One region of the Porcincola sp. LCP21S3_C12 genome, then DNA from elsewhere that is predicted to be linked to it. Evidence: predicted binding sites of a transcription regulator. Region 1 holds the regulator's gene; each other region holds the start of a gene.
What was found. The regulator HrcA, encoded in region 1, represses chaperone genes, less so after heat shock. The targets are predictions, from matches to a motif close to TGTTAGCACTCNNNNNNNNNGAGTGCTAACA.

Region 1 (4,290 bases):
TTTGTGAGATCCATCTCGAAGTGCTTCGGTCCGGTCTCATTAGCCGTAATGAACGGCAGGTTGATGTTGGTTGTCGTGGAGGAGGACAGCTCCTTCTTTGCCTTCTCGGCAGCCTCCTTCAGTCTCTGCATCGCCATCTTATCGCCGGAGAGGTCAATGCCTTCCTTTGCCTTGAAATCCTTCAGCATGTAGTCGACGATTCTCTTATCGAAATCATCGCCGCCCAGATGGTTGTTGCCGTTGGTTGCCAGAACCTCGATGACACCGTCACCGATCTCGATGACAGACACATCGAAGGTGCCGCCGCCGAGGTCATACACCATGATCTTCTGCTCTTTCTCGTTGTCAAGGCCATATGCCAGTGCGGCTGCAGTCGGCTCGTTGATAATCCGCTTGACATCAAGGCCTGCGATCTTTCCGGCATCCTTTGTTGCCTGTCTCTGTGCATCGTTGAAGTATGCAGGGCAGGTAATGACAGCCTCTGTCACCTTCTCGCCCAGGTATCCCTCCGCATCTGCCTTCAGCTTCTGAAGAATCATCGCGGAAATCTCCTGCGGAGAATACTTCTTATCGTCAATTGTAACTCTGTAATCGGAGCCCATGTGTCTCTTGATCGAAGACACGGTTCTGTCAGAGTTCGTCACAGCCTGGCGCTTAGCCGGCTCGCCGACCAGACGGTCGCCGTTCTTTGTAAATGCAACGATGGACGGCGTTGTGCGCTCTCCTTCGCTGTTTGCGATGACAGTCGGCTTGCCGCCTTCCATGACTGCCACGCAGCTGTTTGTTGTACCAAGGTCAATTCCTATAATCTTTCCCATAATGAAACCTCCTGGTGTTCTGCTGTTCGGTCTTGCTGTCCTTCTGCCGCCTCTTCCTCTCCGGAGATCCGCGGCACATGTCTGTAGTTCCGATATTGTCAACAGGATTGCGGAAGAATAACGCTTCCGTCCCGGTTTTTGTAATTAGAAAACAAAGATCAGTTGGCAACCTTCACCATGCTGTGCCGGATGACCACATCGTTCAGCATGTAGCCTCTCTGGAACTCCTGCACGATGATGTTCTCACCGGCTGACTCATCCTCACAATGCATGACCGCATTGTGGAAGTTCGGATCAAATGGTTTTCCGACCGCCTCAATCGGCCTGACGCCCAGTTCCTCGAGTGCCTTAGTCAGCTGCCTGTAAATCTTCTGCATGCCCTGGCGGAACGGATCCTCGCTCTCTTCCTTCATGTCTCCAAGGCCTCTCTCGAAGCTGTCCACAACCGGAAGAATCTGCTCGATCACATCTCGCTTCCCCATGTCGAACATCGTCGCCTTCTCGCGGTCTGTCCGCTTCCGGAAGTTATCGAATTCCGCCATCTGGCGCCTGACCTGATCGGTCAGCTCCTCGATCTTCTGATCTCTCTGGTCCTTCTCTTTCCTTCCTTTGAAACCGAAGAACCCTTTTCCCCCACCTGTGCCGCTTTCAGAGGGAGAATCCTCTCCGGCATCAGATGCGTCCGCGGGCTTGTCCGCCTCCGCATCCGGGTTACGGTTCTGATCGGTCTTTGCAGCGTCTTCCTGTCCGTCGGGACCTTCCGCCGCATGTTCTTTCTCCGGGTTCTGATCCGGCCTTCTGCTCTCTTCCTGCTTCTTTTCTTTCACATCCGGCTCTTCGCCATGTATCTCAATCCGGACGCCCCTGTCTTCTCCTCCAGGGCTGTTTTCCTGTCTTTCCTTCTCTGTCATCTTATCGCCTCCGCATTGCTTCTGCTATTCATCCTGCTCCGGGCCCCCGTCATCGGTTTTTGACCCGGGAGAAAGCCCATTCTCATCTGCGGGGCTTTCCTTCCTGCCATACGTCTCATCCAGCTGCGCCGTCACACTCTTCAGGATCCCGACCACCTTATCGTAATCCATCCGCTTAGGGCCTACAATGCCGATCTTTCCGAAGACACCGTCTCCCAGATCGTAGCTGGCTGTGACCACGCTGCAATCCTCCATATTCTCGTTCTTCAGCTCCCGGCCAATCGAGATCTGGATGCCATGCTCCTGCTCATCACAGCCATTCTGGCTGAGCAGTGACAGAAGCGGCTTTTTTTCCTCAAACGCCTCAATCAGGCCGCTCGCCTTGTCCGTATCAGAGGAAAGCTCCGGATATTTGAAAATATTCGTCGCGCCGGAGGTGTAAACCTCCAGATCCTCCTCCTTTGAGATCGCGTCCGCAACCGCATCGAGCACTTCCGAGATCAGGTTTGAATGAATACCGGCCTCCGCTTTCAGCTTCTGGATTGTATCCAGATTAATCTGCTCGATCGTCAGCCCGTTCAGCCTGCTGTTCAGCTGAATATTGAGCTGCAGCACTTCATCATGCGTGAGACCATGCTGGATATGGATCACACGGTTCTTCACCACATTGCCTTCTGTCACCACCGTTGCCAGGATCTGTCCCTCATCTATGATCGAGAGCTGAATGAACTTCAGCCTGGTTCTGTGATACTGCGGGCTGGTGATCATCGTGGCATAATTGGTATTCACCGCCAGATAGCGAACAAGCTGCTTCAGAAGCATCTCCAGCTTATCCTGCCTCTGGATCATCATGTTCTTCATCTGAGAGACTTCCGCCTCCTTCTCGTCCATCAGCCGGTCTACATAAAGCCGGTATCCGGCATCCGAAGGAATACGTCCGGACGATGTATGAGGCTGAATGATCAGGCCCATATCTTCCAGATCGGACATCTCATTGCGGATCGTGGCGGAACTGAGATTCAGATCCGGAAACTTTGAGATGGTTCTCGATCCAACCGGCTCGCCTGTCTCCAGATAGGTCTTGATGATCGCTTTCAAAATGGTCCACTTTCTGTCATCAAGCTGCATCTGAATCCTCCTTTCCTTTTCTTGTTAGCACTCGTTGTTGTGGAGTGCTAACATCCATGGCACTATAATAGTTCTGCCGGATACCTTTGTCAATACCTTTCAAAAAACTTTTTGAACTGTGATAAAATGACCTTATTGTGCGCCTTCCGGCTTCCTGCGCAGCCCGAATGTGCCTGGCCGAAGCGCGATTGAATCTGAATTATAGAAGGAGCTTTGAATCATGAAGAGACGACTTCTGATCCTGCTGCTGAGCGCAGCCGCCGCCCTTACAGCCCTTGTTCTTCTGGCTTTCTATATGAAGAAGGCGACCGACGAGTTTGACAGCCGCCACCCCCGTCTCAATAACCCGCTCGAGTCAGATGTCCCGGAGACCATTCAGCAAAATACAGACTCCGCGTTCTCCGAAAGCCCGCGCCCGTCCGCATCCTCCGGCGCTTCCAGTGAAACGTCCGGTATGAACGCTGCACAGGAAGCCGGAATCAACCTCCAGGAAGGATCTGGCAAAGCTGCAGAAACAGAGACAGAGATGCCAGAACAGGAAAGAACTCTGCCCGCCCATAAAATCATATTCGTGGGAGATTCCAGAACCATTGGCATGCAGAATGCGCTGAAAAAGTATCTGCCGGATGACGACTGTGTGTTCGTCGGGAAGGTTGGAGAAGGCTGCAGCTGGTTTTTGTCTGAGGGAAAGAGCCTGATGGCGGACGCAATCAGCCAGAATCCGGATGCGCCGGTCGTCCTGAACTTCGGCGTCAATGATCCGGACCAGATTGACGAGTATCTCTCCGCCTACAGGGATATGGTGGCGGAATATCCTGACACAACCTTCTGGTTTTTATCCGTCAACCCCGTGCAGCGTGCCAGGATGATTGAGTATGGCGCAAGCGAGGACGCGCTCGATCTGGTGACAAACACGAACATCACAAAGCTGAACCTGGCGATCCAGCAGGCCTTTCCGGACCACTACCTCGACTCCTCCACCATTCTGAAGCTTGAAGGGTTCCGGACAGTCGACGGCCTGCACTTTACAGGTCAGACCTACCTTCGGATCCACCGGTTCGTTGTCGACGAGCTGTTCGGCTCATAACCCGTATACAGCCCGGAAACCGGGATTAAAAATAGAAAGCGGCGGCCTGATACAGGCACTGGCAGGCTGCCAGGCTGAAGGCAGCCCGATCAACACAAAAAAAGAAGACTGAGTGCCCATGCACCCGGTCTTCTTTTTCGTTTCAGCGTTTCAGCTCTGATCATCCAGTTTCAGTACATTGAGGAACGCCTTCTGCGGAATCTCGACCGATCCGATCTGGCGCATTTTCTTCTTTCCTTCCTTCTGCTTTTCGAGCAGCTTCTTCTTTCTGGAGATATCGCCTCCATAGCACTTTGCCAGGACATCCTTCCGAAGAGCCCTGACGGTCTCACGGGCGATCACACGT
Region 2 (4,290 bases), on a different contig from region 1:
GATGATGGGATCGACGCTCCGGGCATTGTGAAACTGGCGGCCTGTGCGGCAAAACTGGGGACAGTGACGGTGGTAGCACCGAAAAACCAGTGTTCAGGGATGTCGCACCATATTACATTGAACCGGCCGATGGAACTGAAGGAGAGGCCGGATTTTCCCGTGAAGGGGGTGAAGGCTTACAGTCTTGACGGAACGCCGGCGGACTGCGTCAGGTCGGTTGTCCATGGGATGCTGGATCCGGACGCCGGGGAGAAGGGTGCCGGAACGGAGGCGTATTTTAAACAGAATCCGTATTTCCCCGATATTGTGTTTTCCGGGATCAATGCGGGCGCCAATGCAGGCTATGATATCGTTTATTCAGGAACGGTCGGAGCGGCGATGGAAGCAGTACTCTATGGAATCCCGGCTGTCTGTTTTTCCCAGGAACAGGCGGGATGTGATGAGGCTGCAGACCGGTATCTGGACCAGATCGCCGGAGAACTGATTCACAGACAGCTCCCTGCTGGCCAGATCTGGAATGTCAATTTCCCAAGAGTGGGTCTGAACGAGCTGAAGGGAATCCTGTATGACCGTGTGCCGGATCACTGGTGTATGTACCACGACTATTATATCGAGCATGATGGATACGTGACCGTAACGGATGTAAAACGGACATCAGGAGCGATCGGGACCGATATCGGAGCCATTCTCGCAGGATACATCTCAATCGGAGTTATATCCAATCCAGTCGTATAAGGGGGATACCCGCAGACGGGGCTGCGTGCGAAAGCGGAAAACGGCAGCTTTCCGGATGATTCGAAACTGTGATTTGTTTGTGTACAGATTCCAATAGAAGTTGGAAGGTGCTACAATGAATCTGACAGCTGACGATTTTCGGTGATCATCATGGAGAGCTGATCCGGATACATACGTGATGACGTTCATATCCGGGAATTAGGAAGCATGCAGGATAGAGTGACAGGGAGGAGGTCTCGATATGTCATTGCTGGATGATCTGGGCGGAAAGCTCAATAAACTGACCGGAAAGCTGAAGGACGCGGATCTGGGGGACAAGATCAGTGAGGTTGGAAATAATGTCGCGGATGCTTTGAGCATGGGTGCAAGGACTGCTTATGGCAGGGCAAAGAATGCTGCCGAGGTCGGCGGCCTGAAACTCAAGCTGGCAGACGCAAGAAAGGAAGAGGCCGCTGCGTTTGAAAAGTTCGGACGCAGATATATGGAGCTTCACAGAGAGGACGCCGATCCGGATCTTCTTGATGAGATTGAGTCAATCAAGGCGGCCGGAAGGAAGGTCGAGTCAATTCAAAGGTCCATCGAGGAATCAAAAGCCGCGCAGGCAGCTGCTGAGGCTGAGATGAAGGAAAAGGCTGAGGAACAGAAGACTGCCGCAGCGGAAGAAGACGCGGGTGATGAGTTTTCCGGGACGGTGACGGAGGAGGAGACTCCCGCAGAGCACACAGAAGAAGAGACCGCAGCGGAAGAAAAGAGCCCGTCGGAGCCTGAGAAGGCAGTCGATAACCAGACGGACGGGCAGAACTAAAAAACAGGATGAATCGTCTGTGACGGCAAGGTCAGGAATCCTTTCGAGCGGATTCCTGACCCTTTTTTGTGCAGGCCGGAATGCCGGGCAGATACAAATTGCTAGCACTCACCAAAAATGAGTGCTAAATTTTCCTTGACTTTTGCCTCATGCAGAACTAGAATCTCTGCATATAAGGTCAGGTATGACCGCTTTCCAATTCATGAAATGCAGGAGGCGAAATCAATATGGAAACCAGAACGGGTAATGTTTCAATCAACAGCGAGAACATGCTGCCGATTATCAAGAAGTGGCTGTACAGTGACAAGGACATCTTCGTCCGGGAGGTTATATCGAACGGCTGTGATGCCATATCCAAGCTGCACAAGCTGGAGATGATGGGAGAATATCAGTATCCGGACAAGTTCAAAGATTCGATCCGGATTCTTGTCAATCCAGATAAGAAGACCGTGAAGTTCATCGATACCGGTCTTGGTATGACGGCAGAGGAAGTGGAGAAGTACATCACTCAGATTGCATTTTCCGGCGCGACGGCGTTCTTCGAAAAGTACAAGGATAAGGCAAACAAGGATGACATCATCGGCCATTTCGGACTGGGCTTTTATTCTGTGTTCATGGTGTCCGATATGGTCACGATCGATACGCTGAGCTACCAGAAGGATGCAAAGCCGGTTCACTGGGAGTGCGATGGCGGGGACACCTACACGATCGGCGATGGGGACTACAGCCAGGTCGGTACCTGCGTGACGCTTCATCTGAATGAGGACAATCTTGAATTTGCGAATGAATACCGCATGCGCGAGGTGCTGGAGCGGTACTGCAGCTTCATGCCGGTTGAGATCTTCCTGAGCAAGGAGGGTGCTCCGCAGGAGTACGAGGAAGTAAAGCCGGACGAGGTGAAGGAGGACGACGTTGTCGTCGGGCCGGTTCATCATGACGCGGTGACACGTGAGGAGGATGACGGAAAAGGCGGCAAGAAGACGGTCGAGGTCGAGCCTGCGAAGGACATGGTCAAGATCAACAAGCGCCCGGTCTCCATCTCTGACATTCACCCGCTCTGGCAGAAGACTCCAAGTCAGTGCACCGATGACGAGTATAAGGATTTCTACCGCAAGGTGTTCAATGATTACCGTGAGCCCTTGTTCTGGATCCACCTGAACATGGATTATCCGTTCAACATGAAGGGAATCCTGTACTTCCCGAAGATCAACACTGAGTACGAGTCGATCGAGGGAACCATCAAGCTTTACAGCAATCAGGTCTTTGTCGCAGACAACGTCAAGGAGATCGTACCGGAATATATGGTTGCGCTCAAGGGTGTTGTGGACTGCCCGGACTTCCCGCTGAATGTATCCCGTTCCGCACTTCAGAATGACGGTTTCGTGAAGAAGATGTCCGACTACATCGCCAAGAAAGTTGCGGACAAGCTCGTCGGCATGTGCAAGACAAAGCGCGAGGACTTTGAGAAATACTGGGATGACATCAATCCGTTCCTGAAGTATGGCTGCCTGAAGGACGAGAAGTTTGACGAGCACATCAAGGATTATATGCTCTTCAAGGACATCAACGGGAAGTATTTCACACTGAAGGAATATCTGGAGCATGTTGCGCCGAAGAAAGCGGAGGAGGCTGCTGAGGATCAGTCAGAGGCATCTGGAAAAGCGGCGGAGGGAACGGTCGAGGGAGCCGGAACATCTGCAAAGACAGCGGAATCAAAGAAGGCCGATGATACGGTCGATTTCACAGAAAATCCGGAGGACCTGAAGAAGGAAGCTGACAGCCAGAGCGATGAGGAGAAGGCTGACCGGGCGGCAGAAGGCAGGACAGAGGAACACAAGTCCGGCGACGAGAAAGAAAAGCCTGAGAAGACGGTCATTTATTACGTCACAGACGAGGTTCAGCAGGGACAGTACATCCGGCTGTTCAAGGAACAGAATCTGGATGCAGTTGTCATGAAGATGAACATCGATACGCCGTACATTTCCAAACTGGAGTCTCAGAATGAAAATCTTTCCTTCCGCCGCATCGATGCCGATGTCACCGGCTCTCTGAAAGAAGAAGGTGACGCCGACAGCCTGAAAAAGGAGACCGAGGAGCTTCAGAAACTGTTCAAGGAGGCTCTGAAGAAGGAGAAGCTGACGGTCAGGGTGGAGAAGCTGAAGGATGAGAATATATCCTCCGTCCTGACGCTCTCCGAGGAAGGCCGCCGCATGCAGGATATGATGAAGATGTACAGTGCCGGCTCCGGCAGCATGGATACGGATATGTTTGCCCCGGATGAGACCCTGACGCTGAACGAAAACAATAAAATTGTGAAGTATTTGCTGGCTCATCAGGACGGAGCGCACACCGGCCTGTTTGCAAAGCAGCTGTATGATCTGGCAGCGATCGCAAATGGCCCTCTGAAGCCGGATGAGATGGCGGACTTTATCAGGAGATCCAACGAGATGATGCTGCTTGTGGCAGAAGCGTAACGGCCTGAGAGTGGGACTGGATACCATCTGCCGGCGGAGGACAGGCCCCCGCCGGCAGATGGCGGCGAATGGAGATGATGATACAGGACTTTGTCACTGAGGTTCTGCAGCGATGTTCCTTGCGGCAAAGAAGCGGAGCATCATGTCATCCCAGATCTGGTCCAGAGATTTGTCGAGTGTAAAGGGCTTCAGTGAAACACCGCTTGTACAGAGAATCTCTTCATTCTGATAAGTGATGTTCAGAAAAAGGCCGTTCACATCCTCCACACTCCAGGA
Region 3 (4,290 bases), on a different contig from region 1:
GATCTTGCCGGTTCTGGAACGGTCGGCCTGATTACGTATCTGAGAACGGATTCGACCCGTATCTCTGAGGAGGCCAACGACGCTGCGGCGGTTTATATCTCCAGTCATTATGGAGAAACATTTTTGTCTGAAGAACTAAGAAACCGCGTCAGCCATTCGAAGGAAGAGGCAGCAGGACAGAAGAATGTGGCAGGAAAGGTGCAGGAGCCTTCCAATAATGGCGTACATATTCAGGATGCTCATGAAGCCATCCGTCCCTCCGACATCAGCAGGACGCCGTCTGAAGTGAAAGAAGCGCTGACAAGGGATCAGTTCCGTCTGTATCAGCTGATCTGGAAACGGTTTGTAGGAAGCCGTATGGCGCCGGCAAAATATGAGACGCTTCAGATCCGGATTGCTTCAGATGAAGTGGCGGAAAGTGACGTTATGAGGAGCGGTGCACAGAAGCACGCTGGAGAGAATGAAGAAGAGCCGCAGGGCAGTGGCTTCTGCCGCTATATCTTTACGACGAGTTCCAGCCGGATCCTGTCGGAGGGCTATTTGTCTGTCTATACAGAGACAGAAGAAGAGAAGAAGGGACAGCCCGTTCTGACTGAAAAGCTATCAGAGGGAGAACAGCTGGAGCTGTCAGGGATGAAGGGGGAGCAGCATTTCACACAGCCACCTGCGCACTACACAGAAGCTTCTCTGGTTCATGCCCTGGAGGAACTTGGGATTGGGCGACCGTCCACATATGCCCCAACCATCACAACGCTCCTTGCGAGACATTATGTGACAAAGGAGAAAAGAAACCTTTATATTACAGAGCTCGGAACGGCAGTTGATGACATTCTCAGGAAGTCTTTTCCGGAGATTGATAATGTCCAGTTTACAGCCTACATGGAATCCATGCTTGACTCTGTCGCGGAGGGGAGAACAGACTGGAAAACAATTCTGCGTAATTTCTACCCGGATCTCGACAAGGAGGTTCAACATGCCGAGGAAACCTTGTCGAAGGTGAAAGTTGCCGATGAGGTGTCGGATGTCATCTGCGACAAGTGCGGCCGGCACATGGTTGTGAAATACGGGCCGCATGGAAAGTTCCTGGCATGCCCAGGGTTTCCAGAGTGCAGGAATACAAAGCCTTATTTTGAGAAAGCAGGGGTCCCCTGTCCGAAGTGTGGACAGGATGTGGTCATCAGACGCTCAAAGAAGGGCAGAATATTCTATGGCTGTTCGAACCCAGAGTGTGATTTTATCTCCTGGAACAAGCCTTCAACAATTAAGTGTCCGGAGTGTGGCAGCTATATGGTCGAGAAGGGAAACCGTCTGCTCTGCTCCAACCAGACATGTGGGTATATTCTTCCAAAGAAGACAGAAGATAAAGACAACAAATAATTATTATTTGAAAAACCAGATAATCTATTGTAATTATTAGAATTGTCTGTTAAAATCTCTTCGACAAGACGATGTGCACGGAAGCAGCGCTTTCCGTTCAGGAGGGAAATCATGAGTGTTGAGTTACTAGATAAAACAAGAAAGATCGGACAGCTGCTTCATAACAACAGCTCAAGCAAGGTTGTCTTCAATGATATCTGCGCGGTGCTGACGGACATTCTGGAATCGAATGTCCTTGTCATCAGTCGTAAGGGAAAGGTTCTGGGGGTCGGGCTCTCGGATCATATCGAGGAATTGAACCAGTTGATTGTTGATCATATTGGGGATTTCATAGACGAGATGCTGAATGAGCGCTTCCTGAACATTCTCTCGACGCAGGAGAATGTGAATCTTGAGACGCTGGGCTTTACAGGAGAGAATCTTCACAAGTTCCAGGCAATTGTCAACCCGATTGAGATTGCGGGAGAACGCCTTGGAACTGTTTTCATGTACCGGATCGACAAGCCATTTGAGATTGATGATATCATCCTTGCGGAATATGGGACAACCGTTGTCGGTCTGGAGATGATGCGCTCTTTGAATGAGGAAAGCGCAGAGGAAAACAGGAAGGTACAGATTGTCAAGTCTGCAATCAATACGCTGAGCTATTCAGAGCTGGAGGCGATCGTACATATTTTTGATGAGCTGGGAGGCTCAGAAGGAGTGCTGGTTGCGTCCAAGATTGCAGACAGAGTCGGCATTACGCGCTCTGTCATCGTGAATGCGCTCCGGAAGTTTGAGAGTGCAGGCGTTATTGAGTCAAAGTCTTCCGGCATGAAGGGAACCTATATCAAGGTACTGAACGATGCCGTGTATGATCAGCTCAAGGAGATCAAGAAAACGAAGAAACTGTAAAACTGAAAAGAGCAGCAGACGGACTCCGGAGAGACCTGCAGAATGCAGGGGCTCTCCGGAGTTTTTCTATGTGTAATTTAGAATGAAGATAATTAGAGAATATTTGAGAATAATAGAGAATATATGCAATATACGCTGAAATATCAAAAATAAGGATACTTGCAATCTTCGCTGATTTTGTTATTATAGGCAATGTGGTTTAGCACTCGAATATAGTGAGTGCTAGCAAAAATGATATCGAAGTAATGGAAACAAAAGAATGTGTCAGGAGGTATAGGTTATGAAACTCTATCCGTTGGGTGACAAAGTTGTCCTGAAGCAGCTTGAAGCTGAGGAGACTACAAAATCTGGAATCATTCTGGCAGCTAAGAGTCAGGAGAAGCCGCAGGAGGCAACCGTTCTTGCAGTCGGCGACGGGAAGGTCGATGGCAAGGAGATCGCGATGACGGTGAAGGAAGGCGACAAGGTTGTCTATTCCAAATACGCCGGTACCGAGGTCAAGCTTGGTGAAGAGGAGTATGTGATCTGCAAGATGTCCGATATTCTTGCAAAGGTTGAATAATAGACTGATCGCGGCTTGAAAGGACATTAAAGGAGGATTAAAACAATGGCAAAGGAATTGAAATATGGAGATGACGCCCGTGAGGGACTGAGAGTTGGCGTTGATAAGCTGGCTGATACTGTTCGTGTTACGCTCGGGCCGAAGGGTAGAAACGTTGTTCTGGACAAGGAATACGGCAGCCCGGTGATTACGAATGATGGTGTCACGATTGCGAAAGAGATCGAGCTGAAGGATCGCTTTGAGAATATGGGTGCTCAGCTGATCCGTGAGGTTGCTTCCAAGACGAACGATGTTGCAGGTGATGGCACGACCACAGCAACCGTTCTTGCTCAGGCAATGGTTCATGAAGGCATGAAGAACCTGGCTGCAGGGGCGAACCCGATCGTCATGAAGAAGGGTATGAAGAAGGCAACCGATGCGACCGTAAAGGCGATCAAGGAGATGAGCCAGAAGGTAAAGGGCAAGGAGCAGATTGCGAAGGTCGCTGCTGTTTCTTCCGGAGATGAGCAGGTTGGCGAGATGGTTGCTGACGCGATGGAAAAGGTTTCGAAGGATGGCGTCATCACCGTTGAGGAATCCAAGACCATGCAGACAGAGCTGGATCTGGTTGAAGGAATGGAGTTTGACAGAGGATATCTTTCCTCCTATTTCGCAACCGATACCGAGAAGATGGAAGCCAACCTGGACGATCCGTATATCATGATTACGGATAAAAAGATCAGCAATGTTCAGGATATTCTCCCGCTGCTCGAGCAGATCGTGCAGGCTGGCAAAAAGCTGCTCATTATTGCGGAGGATGTTGAAGGCGAGGCCCTTACAACCTTGATTCTTAACAAGCTGAGAGGAACCTTCTCAGTCGTTGCCGTCAAGGCGCCGGGATATGGCGACAGAAGAAAGGATATGCTGCAGGATATCGCAATCCTGACAGGCGGTACAGTTATTTCGGATGATCTTGGGATCGAACTCAAGAGCGCGACAATCGATATGCTTGGCAGAGCAAAGAGTGTGAAGGTCACGAAGGAAAACACTGTCATCGTCGATGGAGAAGGCGACAAGAACAAGATTCATGAGAGAGTAGACCAGATCAGAGCACAGATTGCAGAGACGAAGTCTTCCTTTGACAAGGAAAAGCTTCAGGAGCGTCTGGCGAAACTGGCCGGCGGCGTTGCAGTTGTCCGTGTCGGAGCGGCTACCGAGACAGAGATGAAGGATGCCAAATTCCGTATGGAGGATGCACTGAATGCAACCAGGGCGGCTGTTGAGGAAGGAATCGTTGTCGGCGGCGGTGCTGCACTGATTCATGCGGCGGCGAAGGCAGCAAAGGAACTGGAAGGACTGACAGGAGATGAGAAGACGGGTGCTCAGATTGTGCTGAAGGCTCTTGAGGCACCGTTGTTCTACATCGCAGAGAATGCTGGCCTCTCTGGTGCGGTTGTTGTCAATAAGGTCAAGGAGTC

Region 2: the regulator HrcA is predicted to act here: its motif matches at 1,640-1,670, upstream of htpG (molecular chaperone HtpG).
Region 3: the regulator HrcA is predicted to act here: its motif matches at 2,469-2,499, upstream of ACTQ1N_RS09590 (co-chaperone GroES).

What each region holds. Positions count from the first base shown of each region.
Region 1 is NZ_JBQKGW010000001.1:282,037-286,326, forward strand. Features, by position in the region: gene dnaK (molecular chaperone DnaK) at 1-818, opposite strand, end outside; gene grpE (nucleotide exchange factor GrpE) at 977-1,729, opposite strand; gene hrcA (heat-inducible transcriptional repressor HrcA) at 1,754-2,857, opposite strand; gene ACTQ1N_RS01110 (SGNH/GDSL hydrolase family protein) at 3,078-3,944, shown strand; gene lepA (translation elongation factor 4) at 4,095-4,290, opposite strand, start outside.
Region 2 is NZ_JBQKGW010000007.1:93,244-97,533, forward strand. Features, by position in the region: gene surE (5'/3'-nucleotidase SurE) at 1-735, shown strand, start outside; gene ACTQ1N_RS05685 (hypothetical protein) at 977-1,540, shown strand; gene htpG (molecular chaperone HtpG) at 1,768-4,014, shown strand; gene ACTQ1N_RS05695 (DUF5721 family protein) at 4,108-4,290, opposite strand, start outside.
Region 3 is NZ_JBQKGW010000017.1:19,214-23,503, forward strand. Features, by position in the region: gene topA (type I DNA topoisomerase) at 1-1,377, shown strand, start outside; gene codY (GTP-sensing pleiotropic transcriptional regulator CodY) at 1,489-2,271, shown strand; gene ACTQ1N_RS09590 (co-chaperone GroES) at 2,552-2,833, shown strand; gene groL (chaperonin GroEL) at 2,879-4,290, shown strand, end outside.